DNA from 3 places in the Variovorax sp. V93 genome. Region 3 is predicted to be linked to each of the others. Evidence: riboswitches for the same ligand, from Rfam matches in the RefSeq annotation. Region 3 holds a riboswitch; each other region holds the start of a gene.
The links. A riboswitch is a leader RNA that binds a small molecule or an ion and turns the genes downstream of it on or off. The one in region 3 is predicted to bind glycine.
Positions count from the first base shown of each region.

Region 1: linked by a shared signal. The riboswitch ahead of ACAM54_RS03520 (D-amino acid dehydrogenase) and the one ahead of gcvT (glycine cleavage system aminomethyltransferase GcvT) in region 3 are both predicted to bind glycine.
Region 2: linked by a shared signal. The riboswitch ahead of ACAM54_RS07025 (ABC transporter substrate-binding protein) and the one ahead of gcvT (glycine cleavage system aminomethyltransferase GcvT) in region 3 are both predicted to bind glycine.

Region 1 covers NZ_AP028669.1:784,194-790,146, reverse strand. Annotated here, with positions in the region: gene rfbD (dTDP-4-dehydrorhamnose reductase) at 1-138, opposite strand, end outside; gene rfbB (dTDP-glucose 4,6-dehydratase) at 135-1,217, opposite strand; glycine riboswitch at 1,312-1,405, shown strand; glycine riboswitch at 1,445-1,551, shown strand; gene ACAM54_RS03520 (D-amino acid dehydrogenase) at 1,643-2,944, shown strand; gene ACAM54_RS03515 (FIST C-terminal domain-containing protein) at 2,963-4,243, opposite strand; gene ACAM54_RS03510 (PhaM family polyhydroxyalkanoate granule multifunctional regulatory protein) at 4,289-5,032, opposite strand; gene ACAM54_RS03505 (PLP-dependent aminotransferase family protein) at 5,123-5,953, opposite strand, start outside.
Region 2 covers NZ_AP028669.1:1,492,191-1,498,143, reverse strand. Annotated here, with positions in the region: gene ACAM54_RS07030 (ABC transporter permease) at 1-805, opposite strand, end outside; gene ACAM54_RS07025 (ABC transporter substrate-binding protein) at 827-2,413, opposite strand; glycine riboswitch at 2,537-2,667, opposite strand; gene ACAM54_RS07020 (hypothetical protein) at 2,809-3,597, opposite strand; gene ACAM54_RS07015 (NADPH-dependent FMN reductase) at 3,706-4,284, shown strand; gene ACAM54_RS07010 (pyridoxal phosphate-dependent aminotransferase) at 4,291-5,424, opposite strand; gene ACAM54_RS07005 (PLP-dependent aminotransferase family protein) at 5,559-5,953, shown strand, end outside.
Region 3 covers NZ_AP028669.1:3,394,836-3,400,788, forward strand. Annotated here, with positions in the region: gene denD (D-erythronate dehydrogenase) at 1-706, shown strand, start outside; gene ACAM54_RS16120 (TRAP transporter substrate-binding protein) at 770-1,741, shown strand; gene ACAM54_RS16125 (TRAP transporter small permease) at 1,824-2,318, shown strand; gene ACAM54_RS16130 (TRAP transporter large permease) at 2,315-3,592, shown strand; gene ACAM54_RS16135 (hypothetical protein) at 3,742-4,290, shown strand; glycine riboswitch at 4,322-4,412, shown strand; glycine riboswitch at 4,425-4,540, shown strand; gene gcvT (glycine cleavage system aminomethyltransferase GcvT) at 4,586-5,764, shown strand; gene gcvH (glycine cleavage system protein GcvH) at 5,810-5,953, shown strand, end outside.

The DNA of each region.
Region 1 (5,953 bases), 2.6 Mb from region 3:
CAGTTGCTCGGGGCGGCTGAAATCGGCATTCAGATCGGTGCTGTCGAAATCGAGCGCGACCAGCTCGCCCAGCGGTGCGAGGCTGCGCTGCAGCTCCCAGCCGACCTGGCCGCCCTTGCCCAGCAACAGCAGCTTCATGCCGCGGCCTGGGCCGCGGGTGCGGCGTCGTATTGCTTCTCGACCCATTCGCGGTAGGCACCGCTTTGCACGTTGCGCACCCATTCGCCGTTGGCAAGGTACCACTCGACGGTCTTGCGGATGCCGCTGTCGAAGGTTTCGGCGGGCTTCCAGCCGAGCTCGCGTTCGAGCTTGCGCGCGTCGATGGCGTAGCGCCGGTCGTGGCCCGGGCGATCGGTGACGTAGCTGATCTGCGCCTTGTAGGGCTTGCCGTCGGCGCGCGGGCGCAGTTCGTCGAGCAGGGCGCAGACGGTGTTGACGATCTCGATGTTGGGCTTCTCGTTCCAGCCGCCGACGTTGTAGGTCTCGCCGAGCTTGCCGGCTTCGAGCACGCGCCGGATGGCGCTGCAGTGGTCCTTCACGTAGAGCCAGTCGCGCACCTGCATGCCGTCGCCGTACACGGGCAGGGGCTTGCCGGCCAGGGCGTTGACGATCATCAGCGGGATGAGCTTCTCGGGGAAGTGGAAGGGCCCGTAGTTGTTGGAGCAGTTGGTGGTGACGACCGGCAGGCCGTAGGTGTGGTGCCAGGCGCGCACGAGGTGGTCGCTGGCGGCCTTGCTGGCCGAGTAGGGGCTGTTGGGCTCGTACTTGTTGTCTTCGGTGAAGGCGGGGTCGGTCTTGGAGAGGGAGCCGTAGACCTCGTCGGTGGACACGTGCAGGAAGCGGAAGGCGGCCTTCTGCTCGGCCGGCAGCGCGCTCCAGTGGCCGCGCACGGACTCGAGCAGGCGGAAGGTGCCGAGCACGTTGGTCTGCACGAAGTCTTCGGGGCCGTGGATGGAGCGGTCGACGTGTGATTCCGCGGCAAAGTTCACAATGGCCCGCGGTTTGTGCTCGGCCAGCAGGCGATCGACCAGGGCGCTGTCGCCGATGTCGCCCTGCGCGAAGATGTGCCGCGGGTCGCCCTTGAGGGACGCGAGCGTCTCGAGATTGCCGGCGTAGGTCAGTTTGTCGAGATTCACGACAGGCTCGTCGCCCTGCGCCAGCCAGTCGAGTACGAAGTTGGCGCCGATGAAGCCCGCGCCGCCGGTTACCAGGATCATGAGTCTCCCCGAAGTTTCGAATCGATGACAATTATCCCATTGCTCCGAATTGTCAAAATTCATGGTTGGCGGCTTTGCGGCCTCCGCCTACAATCGTTTCATTGCAGGAGAGCGAGTAGTACTTATTGCTACTCCACCGAAGGCGCAAACTCCCATAAACGCTCAGGTCGGCCGAACGTAACCTTGAAGTTCTTTCAAAGAGTTGCGTGGCATGTACTGCATCAATTGACAGGCCGTCTGGAGAGCCATCGCCCCGCGCGATGCACCGAAGGAGCAAACCCGTTGCAAGGTGCAACAGGTGAATCTCTCAGGTACCAAGGACAGGGGGAGCGGCGACTTGGACGGCGTTCGTCCGGTTGCTCGCTATTGAATCAGTAGCACACCAAGTCCGCCGTTCAAGTGCCCATCTTCAAAAGGTACTTGAAATGCGCGTGATCGTTCTTGGCGCCGGCCTGCTCGGCGTGACTTCGGCTTACTTCCTCCAGCAACTCGGCCACGAGGTGACCGTGATCGACCGGCAGGCCACGCCGGCCGCCGAAACCAGCTTTGCCAACGGCGGGCAGATCTCGGTCAGCCATGCCGAGCCCTGGGCCAACCCGAGCGCTCCGCTCAAGGTGCTGCAATGGCTGGGCAAGGAAGATGCGCCGCTGCTCTTTCGCATCCGCGCCGACATGCGCCAGTGGCTCTGGGGCCTGCAGTTCCTGCGCGAATGCACGCCGGCGCGCACCCGGCACAACATCGAGCAGATCGTGCGACTGGGCACCTACAGCCGCGACGTGCTGCAGCAGCTGCGCCGCGACACCGGCCTGGACTACGACCAGCGCACGCAGGGCATCCTGCACTTCTATACGACGCAGAAGGAGTTCGACGGCGCCCTGGAGCCGGCCGAACAGATGCGCGCGCTCGGCTGCGAGCGGCGGGTGATCTCGGCCGACGAGGCCGTGAAGATCGAGCCCGCCCTCGCCCACATCCGCCCGAAGCTGGCCGGCGCCACTTACACGGCGGAGGACGAGTCCGGCGACGCGAACCTTTTTGCGCGCGAGCTGGCGAAGCGCGCGGCCGCAGCGGGCGTGAAGTTCCTCATGAGCCACACGGTCACGGCGCTGCGCGAGGCCGGCGGCAGCATCGACCATGTCGAAGCCACCGACTGCGAAGGCCGCTTCCAGCGCATCCGCGGCGACGCCTTCGTGCTCGCGATGGGTTCGCTGAGCCCGATCGTTGCCGCGCCGCTGGGCATCCGGCTGCCGATCTATCCGGCCAAGGGCTATTCGGTGACGCTGCCGGTGAAGGACGCCTCCAGGGCCCACCAGGTTTCGCTGACCGATGACGAGTTCAAGCTCGTGTTCTCGCGCTACACCTCGGCCTCGGGCGACCGGCTGCGCATTGCCGGAACGGCCGAGCTCAACGGCTACGACCGCGACCTGAACCGCGTGCGCTGCGAGGCGATCGTGCGGCGCGTCGAGGAGCTCTTTCCGGGCGCCGGCGACACCACGCAGGCCCAGTTCTGGACCGGCCTGCGCCCCGCAACGCCGAGCAACGTGCCGCTGATCGGCAAGACGAAACTGCCGAACCTGTACCTGAACACCGGCCATGGCACGCTCGGCTGGACGCACGCCTGCGGTTCGGGCAAGTCGATCGCGCGCATCGTGAGCGGGCTCGCGCCCGAGGTGGACTTTGCGTTCACCGGCCTGCCTGCGCCGGCAGCGCGCGTGCTGCAACCGGCCTGAACACAGGCAGGGCTGGGTTCAGTCCTTGCTGGTGAACACCGTCAGCACGCCGGTGTAGCCGTAAAGATGGTGGCGGGCGATTTCGCCCGCGGCGAAGAAGCCGACCAGCGGCACGTCGCCCAGCGCGTGCCGCACGATCTGCAGCTCGGCGCCCGGTGCGCCGAAATGCGGCCCGCCGCGCCCCGAGCAGCTCACGTACACGGCGCCCGCGATGCGGCGCGCCGGATGCGGCGCCGCTTCGGCCTCCCCGGCCGCGACGGCGCGCGCGGTGGCCAGCGTCTGCTCCTCGGGCTCGAGTTCCTCGCGGATTTCCGCGCAGATGCGCATCAGGTCGGCGCGCGCGGCCTGCGCATTGCGGCGGCAGAAGGTCAGGCGCATGCCGGCCTCCGCCACGTCGGCAATGGCGATGCCGCGGCGCGTGGGGTCCAGGCCGATGATGTGGCGCACCAGCACGTCGGCTCCCAGGTCGCCGGTGCGGCGGATGCCGTCGCTGCCCGCGTCGGCCAGGCCCACCAGGGTGGCGCGCACGGCGTCGATGGCCTCCTGCGGCCGCTCGAGCGACACCTGCAGGTCGTCCAGCAGCACGTCGAGCGCGGGTTCGCCGTCCAGCTTGAGCAGAAGGTTGCCGTCGGCTTCGGTGATCTCGCGCTCGCGCCCGGCGCCCGAGCGCAGCGGCTGGCAGCCCTGGGTGACGCGCGACACCAGCCGCACGCCCTCGCCGAACACCACGCCCGACAAGCCGCCCGAGAACACGCCGCCCGCGGCGCCATGCCCGCGGATGTTGCCGTTGCCGCCCACCGCGAACTGCAGCGCGCCGCCGCGTCCCGACGAGAGCCCGCCGAACAGATAGCCGGTGTTGGTGCGGCCCGCCATCTCGCCGATCAGTTCGGTCAGGTCGGGGGTGGCGGGGTCAGCGTGCACCAGCGCCGTATGGGCCTCGAAGCCGCTCATTTCCGAATTGCCCAGCGGCGCCACGCCGGAGAACACGCGGTATTGGTCGCTTGGCAGCGCGCAGAGCATCAGGCTGAGTCCGGGCTCGTCGAAATATTCGGCATTGTTGGCCGAGACGCCGATGCCGACCGTGCCGGACCAGTCGGTGACCTCGGGCAGTTCGGCGCTCAGGTGGTCGAGGATGTCCTGCGCGTCCGCCGCGTAGTGGTCGGTGATGTAGAGCAGCCCGAGCGTGGGCGACGGCGCGTAGTCGGGCAGCGCCATCTGCGCGCGCAACTGGGCCAGCACGAGGCCGGCTGCCATGCGCCATTGCGGGTGGGTGGCATGGCCGGAAGGAAACAGCTTCATGATGCGTGCCAACCCGTTCTCTTCAAGAAATGTGTGTGTATGACGTCAGCGCCGGCCGGCCGTTCGCTTGCGCGCGGCGGCCGATGCCTTCTTTGCGGCGGCGGGCGCTGCCGCCTTCCTGGCCGCGGGCTTCGAGGCCGTGGGAGCCGCCGCCGGCTTGCCCATGGCCTTGCCCACCGCATCGGCCATCGGCTGGGCCATGGCCGGCACCTTGAGCTGGGCCGCATCCTGCAGCGCCGAACTCGCGATCTGCTGGAACTGCTCGGTCAGCGAGCCCCACCATTGCATCGGATCGATCACGCCGGCGCCGCCATTGCCGCCACCACCGCCTGAAGCCGGCTTGCTGCGCGCTTTCTTCGCAGGCGCCGGGGCTTCTTCGGGCTCGGCTTCCGGTTCGGCCGGCGCCGCAGCCGCCGGTGCGGGTGCCGGCGCAGCAGCGGCAGGCGCCACGGCGGCCGCCTGCTTGGTGAACGCGCTGGCGATATCTTCCATCCGCACGTTCATGCCGCGCAAGGTCGAAAGTGTCATCTTTTGCACTTCGAGCGCCTGGATGGTGGCCTTGAGCGCGTGGCCGTTCTGCTCGAGCCAGTACTGCACCGTCTTGAGTTCCTGGATGCGCTTGTCGACCTCTTCCACGCTCAGCGTGGGGGCCACCCAGCTCGCGAGGCTCGGCAACCCGGGCACCGCGCCGCCCGCCGAACCGCCGGCGCCACCGCCGGCAAGGTTCTTCAGAAAATCGAATCCGGGGACGAATTGGCTGAAGTCGAAGGGTTGGCTGGCATTGCTCATGCGGAGGTCTCCGGGTTGGGTTTTCTTGTGATGCCAGCTTACTCCAAGGCACCGCCGTTTTGGGCCTGCCAGCCCCGCCCGTTCGAGCCGTCAGAGTTCCGCGCGCACCTTGCTGAACACCTTCCAGAACGCCGCGTCCTGCGAGGTCGCGAAATTGATCCGCATCATCGTGCTCGGCGGCCGCCGCGCATGGAACAGCGAGCCCGGCGCGAGCAGGTAGCCCTGGTCGAGCATGCGCTGGGTGAGCGCGTCGGTGTCCACGCCGGTGTCGACCCAGCCGAACAGGCCCGCCGGCTCCGACGCGAAGCTGCAACCGTGCGCCATCGCGAGCTTCACCGCGCGGCCGCGCGCGCCGTCGAGCCGGATGCGCACGCGCTCGGAATGCCGCCGCAATTGCCCCTGGTCGATGCACCATGAAAGCGCCCGTTCGAACAGCGTGGGCGTGGTGAGCGTGGCCAGCAGCTTGGTTTCGAGCAGCCGCTCCTTCAGTTCCGGCGAGGCAGCCAGGAAGCCGATGCGCCAGTTGGGCGCCAGGATCTTGGCGAACCCGCTGACGTAGATGGTGCGCTGCAGCCCGTCGAGGGCGCTGAGCCGCGTGGCGTGCTCGGGCGCGAGGTGGCTGTAGGTGTCGTCCTCGACGATGTGGAAGTCGTGCTCGTTGGCCAGCTTGAGCACGCGGTGCGCGCTGCCGGGCGTGAGGCTGTAGCCGGTCGGGTTGTGCAGCACGCTCACGCTGACGAAGAGCTTGGGGTTGTGCAGCTGGCAGTACTGCGCCATTACCTCCAGGTCGGGCCCGTCGGCGCGGCGCGGCACCGGCAGGATGCGCATGCCCAGCGCCTCGAGCCGCGCGAACTCCAGCGCCCAGCCGGGCTCCTCGACCATCACCGGATCGCCGGCGCGCAGCAAGGTGCGGCTCACGAT
Region 2 (5,953 bases), 1.9 Mb from region 3:
GCTGCCCGAGGCCCGGAATCGCGAACACGGTTTCGGTGACGACCACGCCGCCGATCAGCAGCGCAATGCCGATGCCGATCACCGTGACGATCGGAATCGCCGCATTGGCCAGCGCATGCCGCATCAGCACCCGTTTTTCCGAAATGCCCTTGGCGCGCGCGGTGCGGATGTAGTCTTCGGTCATGGCCTCGGCCACGGCCGCGCGCGTGACGCGTGCAATCAGCGCCACGTAGATGATCGACAGCGTGATGGACGGCAGGATCAGGTGCTTGATCCAGAGCCAGGGCCCCTGGCTCAGCCGCGCGTAGCCCTGCACCGGCAGCAGCTGCAGGTGCAGCGCGAAGATCCAGATGAGCACGTAGCCGATCACGAAGGCCGGTATCGAAAAGCCCATGACCGAGAAGCCCATGAGCATGCGGTCGAGCCAGCCGCCATGGCGCCAGGCGGCCACCACACCCAGCGGCACCGCGATCAGGATGGTGACCACCAGCGTGACCGCCGCAAGCGACACCGTCGGCTCGATGCGCTGCCCGATCAGTTCCACCACCGTCTTCTTCATGAAGTAGGACTCGCCCAGGTTGCCCCGCAGCAACTGCCCGCTCCAGCGCACGAACTGCGTGGGCAGCGAATCGTCCAGCCCCAGCTGGCTGCGCACCTTGGCGATGTTCTCGCTGGTGCCGCTGTCGCCCACGATGGCGGCGGCCGGATCGCCGGGCGCCAGCCGGAGCATGAGGAACACGATCAACGCGACGATGACGAGCACCGGCACGGTCGACAGGATGCGGCGCACAAGAAAGATCTGCATGGGTATGGCGACGCGGCGCGCTCAGCTCTTCCTGATGTTCCAGAACACATTGACCGGCGAGCGCACCACGCCGCTCACCACACCCTTGCGGTAGGCCGTGAGCGGCTTGTATTCGCCGATCGGCGCGTAGATGCCGGTGTCGTACACGCGCTGCTGGATGGCCGTGGCCAATTCCTTGCGCCTGGCCTCGTCCGCGCTCGCGAGGAAGTCGAACTTCAGCTGTTCGAGCTTGTCGTCGGTGGCCCAGCCGAACCAGCCCTTCTCGCCGTTGCCCGTGAGAGGCGCGTAGAACATCGGGTTCATGTTGTCGGCAATGCCCCAGCCGGTGATGAAGAGGTTCCAGCCGCCCTTGTCGACCGGGTCCTTCTTGGCGCGGCGCGTGACCAGCGTGGGCCAATCCATCGACTGCATATCGACGTTGAAGCCGGCCTGCTTCAGCAGCTGCGCCATCACCGGCGGAAACTTGTTGAGCAGCGCGAAGTCGGCTGGATACATCAGCACGACCGGCTTGCCGTCGTAGCCCGCTTCCTTGAGCAGCGCCTTGGCTTTCTCGAACTGCGGCTTGCCGGTGAAGTAGCCGGTCTTGTCGTTCGAGAACATCGTGCCGCACGGGTAGACCGAGGCGCAGCTGTTGTAGAGCTCCTTGTGCACCATCTGGGCGCGCATCAGCGCCTCCTGATTGATGGCCATGATGGCGGCCTGCGCGATCTTCGGATTGTCGAAGGGCGGGATGACGTGGTTCAGGTGCAGCGCGAACGAGCCCTTCGGGATCGGGTTGTCGACGGTGATGGCGGAGTTGTTCTTGAGTGCCGTGTACTGCTCCGGCGGCAGCCATTCGATCATGTCGACCTCGCCGTTGGCGAGCGCATTGGCCTGCGTCTGGGCGTCTTTCAGGATGATCCATTCCATGCGGTCGACGTACACGTTCTTGCCACCCGCCGTGCCCGAAGCTGCCTCGGTGCGCGGCACGTACCTGGTGTTCTTCAGGTAGACCACCTTCTCGCCAGGGCGGTACTCTTCCTTCTTGAAGATGTAGGGACCCGAGCCCGTGGCGTCGTCGATCTGCTTGTCGGCCGGCGTGGCGGCCACGCGCGCCGGCATGATGAAGGGCGGATTCGACGAGGGCTTGCTCAGCGCGTCGAGCACCATGCCGAAGCTGTCCTTGAACACCAGCCTGAAGGTGTTGGCGTCGACGGCCTCGGCCTTGTCGAGCGCGGCGTACATCTTCTGGCCCAGCCCGTCGCGCTGGCCCCATCGCTTGAGCGACGCCAGCACGTCTTCCGAGGTGACCGGCTTGCCGTCATGAAACTCCAGGCTCTTGCGCAGCGTGAAGGTCCATGTCTTGCCGTCGGCGCCGGTGGTGTACTTGTCGACCATCTGCGGCTTGACCTTGCCCTGTTCGTCCACGCCGAAGAGCGTGTCGTACACGGCATAGCCGTGGTTGCGCGTGACGAACGCGGTGGTCCAGATCGGGTCGAGAATCTTCAGGTCCGACTGCGGCACCAGGCGCAGCACCTTGCCCGCATCCTGTGCGAACGCGCTTGTTGCGGCGGCAGCGGCAAGCATGGCGCCCGCGACAACGGCTTTCAGGTTTCGTTTCGACAGCATCTTCGGTTCTCCGGTTGAAAAATCGTGAGGAACGGGTTTCGATTCAGGCGCGGTGCGCTCGAACAGAAGTCATGAAGAAGAAGCCTCCGGAAGCGCGCAAAGGCCACCCCGCGCACTGCGCGAGATGCCCCTGCTGTCCTTTGGCCTGAGAGATTCACCATGCACGCTCATCGCGCAAGGCTTGCCCCTTCGGCGGCCGCCCTCGGAGTCCTTTGTATTCAGAACCCCGGGCAGCGCTCTCCAGCGTTGGTCAAGTTGTCCAGTCTTGGGACCTGAGCGTTATGGGCTGTCGCCTTCGGTAATGCACTAACTCGAAGCATCGAGCCGGCATTTCTCCTGGACGTTTTCTTCCAAGCAGAATGCGTGCCACTCGGGCACCCACTCGAACGCGTGTGCTACTGCGGCCCGCCGCAGAAGCTCACCCTTTCGGTGGTCCTGGCGGTGAAGTGAAGGCGCGTGGTGGTGGTGTCGCTGGCGGGCGTGTTCTGCGGCCATTCGCTCTGCAGCCACGTGTACTGCCAGCTGTAGGCCTCGCCTGGCCTGGCGGGTTCGCCGTAGGTGATGCGGAGGCTGCCGCTGCTCTCGTCGTGGCAATGCTTCGACCGCTTGTATTCCTTTTCGCTGAAGCAGGCGCGGATCATCTTCGAGCATGAAAAAGGAATGCCTTCGTATACGGCCCTGGTTGCGTCCTCGAGCGGCACGAAGTCGGCCTTGCTGAACGAAGCGCCGCCGCCCGAATACATCTCCGACACCGTCTGGAGCACGGCCGCGGCCCACCGCCCTTCTGCCAGCGGGTAGAGCGCCGGCGCGAGGGAAATGCGCGCGTCCGCCATGCCGGGGTCCGCTGCTTTCCTCATCAACGCGGCCGCATAGCTGCTGAAGTCGTGCAGGCGGCTGAGCTGCCACGTGCCTGCAATGCGCCTGATGCGCGCCATGGCCAGCGGCTCGCCCGAGAACACCGCGTAGTCCCCTGCCGCCGCGCCGCGCGGCCGGTACAGGCCCAGCGCCTGCGGATCGCAGGGCTGCGGCAACAGCGCGCACAAGCGCGCGCGCCAATCCGCATCCAGCGATTCCGGCTTCTTCACCGCATCGAACAACTGCGCCGACGGCGCGGCGCCCACGCGCCCCGCGAGCAGCAGGACGAGCATCGAGGCGGTGGTGCGCAGAATGGGCAGCAGGTTCATGGACCGGCATGGTAGCCAGCCCGCAAGTTGCTGCAACCAATTGCGGCGCGGGCGAGCCGATGTTGTAGCCTTCGCCCCACGGCCATCCCGGCCTCGAACGGAGCGAAGATGGCAGACAGGATTCTGGTGTTCTATGGCTCGTACCGGTCGGACCGCATGGGCATTCGCCTGGCGGACTACCTGGTGGCGGGACTCAACGCGCGAGGCGCCGAAGCCGAGCTGATCGACGCCAAGGCCGTCGACCTGCCCATGCTCGACCGCATGTACAAGGAATACCCCCAGGGCACCGCGCCCGCGGCCATGGAAGCGCTGGCGCAGAAGATACGCGGCGCGGACGCCTTCGTCTTCGTGACCGGCGAATACAACTGGGGCCCGCAGCCCGGCTTGAAGAACCTGACCGACCACTTCCTCGAGGAATGGTTCTGGCGCCCGGCCGCCGTGGCCAGCTATTCGGCCGGCCGGTTCTCCGGCGTGCGCTCCGGCACCGTGTGGCACTCGATCCTGTCGGAGATGGGAATGGTCGTCGTGTCGAGCACATTGGCCGTCGGGCCCATTTCGCAAACGCTCGATGCGAACGGCAGCGCGGGCGAATCGCTCGATCGCTCCTTCGGAAGGTTCGCCGACGACCTGGCCTGGTGGACCGAAGCGGCGCGCGCGCAGCGGGCGCGCAAGGCACCGCCGTATTGACTGGCCTTAGCTATCGAGCCGCGCGGCTTCCGTCAGCGCAACCGACACGCACTCCAGCGCAATCGCCAGCTGCGTGAGCGTCGGCAATCCGAACCCCAGGCGGAACACCAGCGGGTCGTCCCCGAACCATGGGCCGGGCGCGACGCGCGTGCTGTACCTGGCCAGCGCCGCATAGAAGCGCTCGACGGCCGCGGCATCGAAGAGCTCGCGCCTGAGCCGCATGCAGCACAGCGCCCCGGCATCCGGACGCACCCACTCGATGTGGCCCGAGTGGCGCGACACCCAGCTCTCGGTGAACTGCAGGTTTTGCGAGAGGAGCTTTCGCCGCTCGCCGATGATCCGGTCGCGCTGCCTGAAGACAGCCAGCGCGAGTGCCTCGTCGACCGGCGAGCAGGAGATCACCGTGCTGAACTTCGCCGTGACCAGCGCCTGGCGCAGTGCCGTGTCGCGCGTGATGGCCCAGCCGATGCGCAGGCCCGCCGAGCCATGGCATTTGGACAGCGAGGACACCGAGACCACCCTGCCGCCCAAGTTGACGGCGCCCGGCGCCGCGGCATCGTCGCCATAGGCAGCCTCGCGGTAGGTCTCGTCGATCACGAGCCAGGCCTTCGGCGCATGTTCGGCCAGCATCGCCACGATCTCGCGCAAGGTCTGGGCCGGAATCGCGACGCCCGAAGGGTTCTGCGGCGAGGCGAGGCTCACCACTTTGGTTTTCGAGGAGAGCAGCTGGCGCAGCGCATCCAGGTCGATGCGGTAGCCGGTGTCGAAGCTCAGCGGCAGCACGCGCGTGGTGGCGCCGACGGCAGTCAGCGCGTTGCGCGCCAACGGAAACACCGGCTCGGCCACGACGGCTTCGTCGCCCGCCTGGCACAGCGTGAAGGCGATGAGAAAAAGGGCGTGGGCACCGCCGACCGTGACCACCACGTCGTCGGCGTCGACGCCATGTTCGTTCGCGATTTCCTGGCGCAGGCCCGGGCTGCCCGCCGCCGTACCGTAGTCCAGCGCAAAGTCGGCATCGTCGCCGAAGGCCATGTCGACCAGCTCCGACAGCCGCACGCTCGGCCCCACGCTTTCGGCAAGGTCGAAGCGCGGCGCCTTGCTGACGAGGGAAATGATTTCGTTGTCTGGAAACCGTGCCATGTGCTGCCGCTTGATCCATTGCTGTCGATGGCTCCGATGTTGCAGTTTCATGACTGTCGATAACAGCCACACTTTTATGAAATTCGATGCAGTACAGTTGCGTGCAGTGCCATCCACGCCAGCAGGAGTGATCCGTGTCGCAGCCCCCCCGGTTCCGCTATGAAGAAATTGCCGATTTCGTGGCCGGCCTGGCCGGCCGCGGCACGCTGAAGCCCGGTGCGCGGGCGCCCTCGCTGCGCGAGATCAGCACGCAGCAGCGCACCAGCCTGAGCACCGCGGTGCAGGCCTACCGCCTGCTCGAAGACCGCGGCATTCTCGAAGTACGGCCGCAATCGGGCTATTACGTCGCCAAGGCGCCGCCCGCCCTGCCCGTGCCCACCACCGCGCGCCATTCGATCCGGCCGGCCAAGGTGGAACTCTCGGGCCTCATGCTCGACCTGCTGAAGCACGCGTCGGACGAAGCCTTCGTGCCGCTCGGCTGCGCCATTCCCAACCAGCGGCTGCTGTCTTCCTCCAGGCTCGACCTCGT
Region 3 (5,953 bases):
CTTCGCCGCTACGCATGCGCTGCTCGAGAAGGCGCGCGCCGTGGGCACCCGGCCGCTGCTGGTGTTTGCCAGCTCGCTCGCAGTGTTCGGCGACTCGCCCGAGCAGCCGCTGCCGCCGGTGATCGAGGACCACACGCTGCCGACGCCGCAGACCAGCTACGGCATCCAGAAATTCATCGGCGAGCAGCTGGTGGCCGACTACACGCGCAAGGGCTTCATCCGCGGGCGCAGCGTGCGGCTGATGACGGTGAGCGTGCGCCCCGGCCGGCCCAACGGCGCGGCCTCGGGCTTTTTCAGCGGCATGATCCGCGAGCCGCTCGCGGGCATCCGCGCCGCCTGCCCGGTGCCCGACGAGACGCCGGTGGCCATCGCGTCGCCGGCGCGCACCGTCGAAGGCATCCTGCGCGCCGCGCAGGCCAGCGACGCCCAATGGGGACCGCGCACCGCGCTCAACCTGCCCTCGCTTTCCACCACGGTGGGCGAAATGGCCGCCGCGCTCGAACGCGTGGCCGGCAAGGCGGCCACCGATCTGCTCGACCGCACGCCCGATCCGGCCATCCAGCGCATCGTGAAGACCTGGCCCGGGCGCATCGAAACCGCGCGCGCCGGCAAGCTCGGGCTCGTGCCCGACGCCAGCTTCGAGGCGGTCATTCGCGATTACGTCCGTGAAAATCCCGACGCAGTCAAACTGGTTATTGCGGCATAGTCATCGGTTGCGCGCGAAGCCGACGCTTTGCGACACCCCCTTTCCATCTCAGGAGACAGAAGAATGAAATTGACCCGACTGGCCGCTGGCCTGGTTCTGGGCATGGGCATGGCCTGCGCGGCCTTTGCGCAGACGACCATGAAGATCAGCATCTCGACCGCGCAGAACTCGCACCAGGGCGTGGCCATCGACACCTTCGCCAAGGAAGTCGAAAAGCGCACGGGCGGCCGCTACAAGGTCCAGACCTTCTACAACGGCTCACTCGGCGGCGAGCGCGAATCGATCGAGGCGGTGCAGCTGGGCACGCAGGAACTCGCGTTCTCCTCGACCGGCCCGGTGCCCAATTTCGTGCCCGAGACCAAGATCCTCGACGTGCCCTTCCTGTTCCGCGACAAGGCCCATGCGCGCGCCGTGCTCGACGGCCCGATCGGCCAGGACCTGCTCACCAAGTTCGACGCCAAGGGCTTCAAGGCGCTGGCCTGGGCCGAGAACGGCTTCCGCCACATGACCAACAGCAAGCGCGACGTGAAGGCGCCCGAAGACCTCAAGGGCCTGAAGATGCGCACCATGGAGAACCCGGTGCACATCGCCGCCTACAAGGGTTTCGGCATCATCACCACGCCCATGGCCTTCCCCGAGGTGTTCACCGCGCTGCAGCAGGGCACGGTCGACGGCCAGGAGAACCCGCTGCCGGTGATCATCTCCGCCAAGTTCGACCAGGTTCAAAAACACCTGTCGCTCACGGGCCACGTCTATTCGCCCTGCATCTTCCTGATGAACAAGGCTTCGTTCGACAAGCTCAGCGCGGCCGACAAGCAGGCCTTCCTCGACGCCGCCAAGGAAGGCACCAAGGCCAACCGCGCCCGCGTGGACGAGGACGACGCCAAGGGCGTGGCCGACCTGCGCGCCAAGGGCATGACCGTGATCGAGAATGTCGACAAGGCCAAGTTCGTGGCCGCGCTCGCTCCGGTGAATGCGCAGTTCGAGAAGGACTTCGGCAAGGCCAATCTCGACAAGATCCGCGACTACAAGTAACCCCGGCTGCCGCCGCCCGGCGGCATGCCCCCGCCCGCCCAGACCGGTCTGGCGGGCTTTTTTGTTTTGAACGCGAGTGCAGATGAAAGAAAAATTCCTCGGCATCGAACGCTGGACCACCGGCGCCTCGATGCTTGCCGCCTGCCTGATGCTGGTCATTGCATCGGCCCTGGGCGTGTTCCAGATCGTGACCCGCTTCGTGCTCGAGCAGCCCGCCGAGTGGAGCGAGATCCTGATCCGCGTGAGCCTGATCTGGATGGTGTTTTTGGGCATACCGATGGCGTTTCGCCAGGGTGCCATGGTCAGCGTGGACGTGCTCTACCGCTGGAGCCCGCCGCGCATCAAGCGCGTGCTCGACGCGGTGGTGAGCATTGCCGCCCTCATCCTGATGCTGGTCATTCTCTGGTGGGGCTGGGACTACGCGATGCGCGGCCGCGTGCAGTCGATGGCCGGGCTCGAAAGCCTGTCGATGGTGTGGGCATACCTGGCGCTGCCGGTGGGCTCCGTTTTCTGCCTGTTCGGCATCGTCGGTAATTTTCTCGATCCCAAGCGGCTCGAACTGGAGACCGCGCAATGACGCCCGTGATGGTTGCAACGATGGTGCTGTGTTTCGCACTGTCGGTTTCGGTGGCGGTGTCGATCGGCCTGGCCTCGATCATGGGCATTCAGATGGCCAACGCCAACATGCTGATCTCCGTGAAGGAGATGTTCAACTCCATCAACAAGTTTCCGCTGGCGGCCATTCCGTTCTTCATCCTGGCCGGCAACCTGATGGAAACCGGCGGCATCTCGCGGCGGCTGGTCGAGTTTGCCAAGAGCATCGTGGGCGGCGTGCAGGGCGGCCTGCCGATGACCTGCGTGCTCACCTGCATGATCTTCGCGGCGGTGTCGGGCTCGTCGGTGGCCACCACCTTCGCCATCGGCGCGATCCTGATCCCGGCGCTCATCAAGCACGGCTACCCCACCGCCTACGCGGCCGCGCTGCAGGCCACCAGCGCCGAACTGGGCGTGATCATCCCGCCCTCGATCCCGATGATCCTCTACGGCGTGAGCGCCGAGGTGTCCATCGGCGAGTTGTTCATCGCGGGTTTCGGCCCGGGCATTCTCATCAGCCTGGCCCTGATGCTGTTCGTCTGGATCTACTGCAAGTGGAAGGGCTGGGGCAAGAACGACGGCGACGGCCGCATGCCTTTCGGCAAGGCGCTGTGGCAGGCCGGCTGGGCGCTGCTGATGCCCGTCATCATCCTGGGCGGCATCTACGGCGGCATCTTCACGCCCACCGAAGCCTCGGCCGTGGCGGTGTTCTATGCGCTGGTGGTGGGCGTCGTGATCTACCGCGAGATCAAGCCCGCGGACCTGTACGTGATCCTGCGCAAGTCGGTGCTGTCGTCGGCGGTGATCATGTTCATCATCGCCAACGCGGGCCTGTTCGCGTTCCTGATCACGCGCGCGGGCGTGCCCGATGCCATCGGCCACTGGCTGCAGGAAGTGCTGAAGTCGCCCGCGATGTTCCTCCTGGGCGTGAACGCGGCGCTGTTCGTCATCGGCATGTTCATCGAGACCAGCGCGGCCATCATCGTGCTCGCGCCGATTCTCGCGCCGGTGGCGGTGCACTTCGGCATCGACCCGGTGCACTTCGGGCTCGTCATGGTGGTGAACCTTGCGCTCGGCATGATCACCCCGCCTTTCGGCGTGAACCTGTTCGCCGCCTGCACGGTGGCGCGCATCTCGCTCGACCGGATCGTGAAGTACCTGGTGCCCTTCGTGCTCGTGATCCTGGCCTGCCTGATGGTGATCACTTACGTGCCATGGATATCGCTGGCGCTGCGCGACCTGGTGTACGCCAAGTAGCGGAACGGCGCGAAAAACAAGGAAGAAACGGCAGCCTGTTCGCAGGCTGCTTTTTTTGTGCGGCGGCGCCGCTGTAAGGCAAACGTTTCACGAAGATGTCACCGCTTGCAACGATGCTGCAGCCCTCGATTCCCGAAAGCTGTGGCGCCATGTTTCCCACCAAGACCGACAAGGCACGCGACGAACTCCAGGGCCGCCAGCGCACGCTGAGCCAGCGCGAACGCGCCTTGCTGCTGATGGCCGACGGCCGGCGTTCGCTGACCGATTTCAGCCCGCTGTTCGCAAGCCGGACCGAAGCCGAGCAGGCGATCCAGGCGCTGATGCGCCAGGGCTACCTGCAGGACGCGCAGGCGGTGGCTGCCGCGGCAGCGCAGGCCGTGGCCCCGCCGCCCGCCCCGGTGCCCGCAGCCGACCCGATACGGCTCGCCACCTCGGCCGACAACTTCGACGGCAAGCGATCCCTGGCCACGACGCGCATGTTCCTGTTCGACATCTGCGAGCGCATGTTCGTGCGCCGCGACCCCAGGTTCGCGCTGCAGATGCGCGACGCCCTGCGCGAGGCGCGCGACCGCGGCGCGATGCTGAGCATTGCCGCGCTGATGCTCACCGAGGTCGAGAAAGCCGCGGGCGCCGAGCGGGCCGAATCGCTGCGCGAGCGCATCGACCGGCTGTTGCCGCCGGCCGAGACCGTGCACTGAGCCGCAGACCGGACGGCCGCGATCCACTACACTCCCATGGTCAGGAGAGAGCCCCGCCAGCCGGGGCCGCCGAAGGCGCAGGGGTTTCCCGAACGCTCAGGCAAAAGGACTGACACAGCGCTGGCGCATGCCGGCGTTTCCTTGCTGGAGAGAGGCTGTTGCTTGCATCAATGCGATGCACCAGCCCACCGAAGGAGCAAACCCCGATCGTGGGGCGAATCTCTCAGGTAAAGCGGACAGCAGGGGTGGCCCATGGCTCGCGCCATGGAATTCGTCTGCCCCTTTGGAGTGCCCCGTGGCCGCATCCTCCGACGCCTCTTCCGCCGAACAACTCCTGAAGACCCCGCTGTACGGCCTGCACGTGGAGCTCGGCGCCCGCATGGTGCCGTTTGCCGGCTATTCGATGCCGGTGCAGTACCCCGCCGGCCTCATGGCCGAGCACAGGCACACGCGCGATGCGGCCGGCCTGTTCGACATCTCGCACATGGGCCAGCTGCGCCTGGTCGGTCCGGACGCGGCGGCCGCCTTCGAAACCCTGATGCCGGTCGACGTGATCGACCTCGCCGCCGGCAAGCAGCGCTATGGCCTGCTGCTGAACGACGAGGGCGGCATCCTCGACGACCTGATGTTCTTCAACGAAGGCCACGGCTCGATCTTCGTGATCGTCAACGGCGCCTGCAAGGTGGCGGACATCGCCCACATCCAGCAGCAGATCGGCGCACGCTGCGAGGTGCAGCCCATGCCCGACCACGCGCTGCTCGCGCTGCAGGGGCCGCAGGCAGCCACGGTGCTGGCGCGGCTGTCGCCCGGCATCGAGCGCTTCGTGTTCATGACGGGCGGCGCGGTGCAGATCGGCGGCATTCCGGCCTTCGCCACGCGCAGCGGCTACACCGGCGAGGACGGCTTCGAGATCTCGGTGGCCGGCCAGAATGCAGAGGCGCTGGCCCGCCTGCTGCTGGCGCAGCCCGAGGTCAAGCCCATCGGCCTGGGCGCACGCAATTCGCTGCGGCTGGAAGCGGGGCTGTGCCTCTACGGCAACGACATCGACACCGCCACCACGCCGGTCGAGGCCTCGCTGAACTGGGCGATCCAGAAGGTGCGCCGCACGGGCGGCGCGCGCGAAGGCGGCTTCCCCGGCGCGGCCAAAGTCCTGGCCCAGCTCGCCGCCGCCACGGCCGGCGCCGCGGGCCACACCGACCATGACACGCTGAAGCGCAAGCGCGTCGGCCTCGTGGCGCTGGAACGCATTCCGGTGCGCGACGGCACCGTGCTGCAATCCTTCGAAGGCCACGACATCGGCTTTGTCACGAGCGGCCTGCTCGGCCCGACGGCCGACCGCCCGATTGCCATGGGCTACGTGGCCACCGCGTTTTCCGAGCCCGGCACGCGCGTTCAGGCCATCGTGCGCGGCAAGCCGGTGCCGATGGAAGTCTCGACCCTGCCTTTCGTGCCCACGCGCTACTACCGCGGCTAGGCGCTGCGCCCCAACCATCATTTTTTCCACGAGGAGTTTTCCACCATGAGCATCAAGTACACCAAGGACCATGAATGGGTCTCGGCCGAAGGCAGCGCAGCCACCGTCGGCATCACCGTGCATGCGCAGGACGCGCTCGGCGACGTGGTCTTTGTCGACCTGCCTGAAGTCGGCAAGACCTTTGCACAG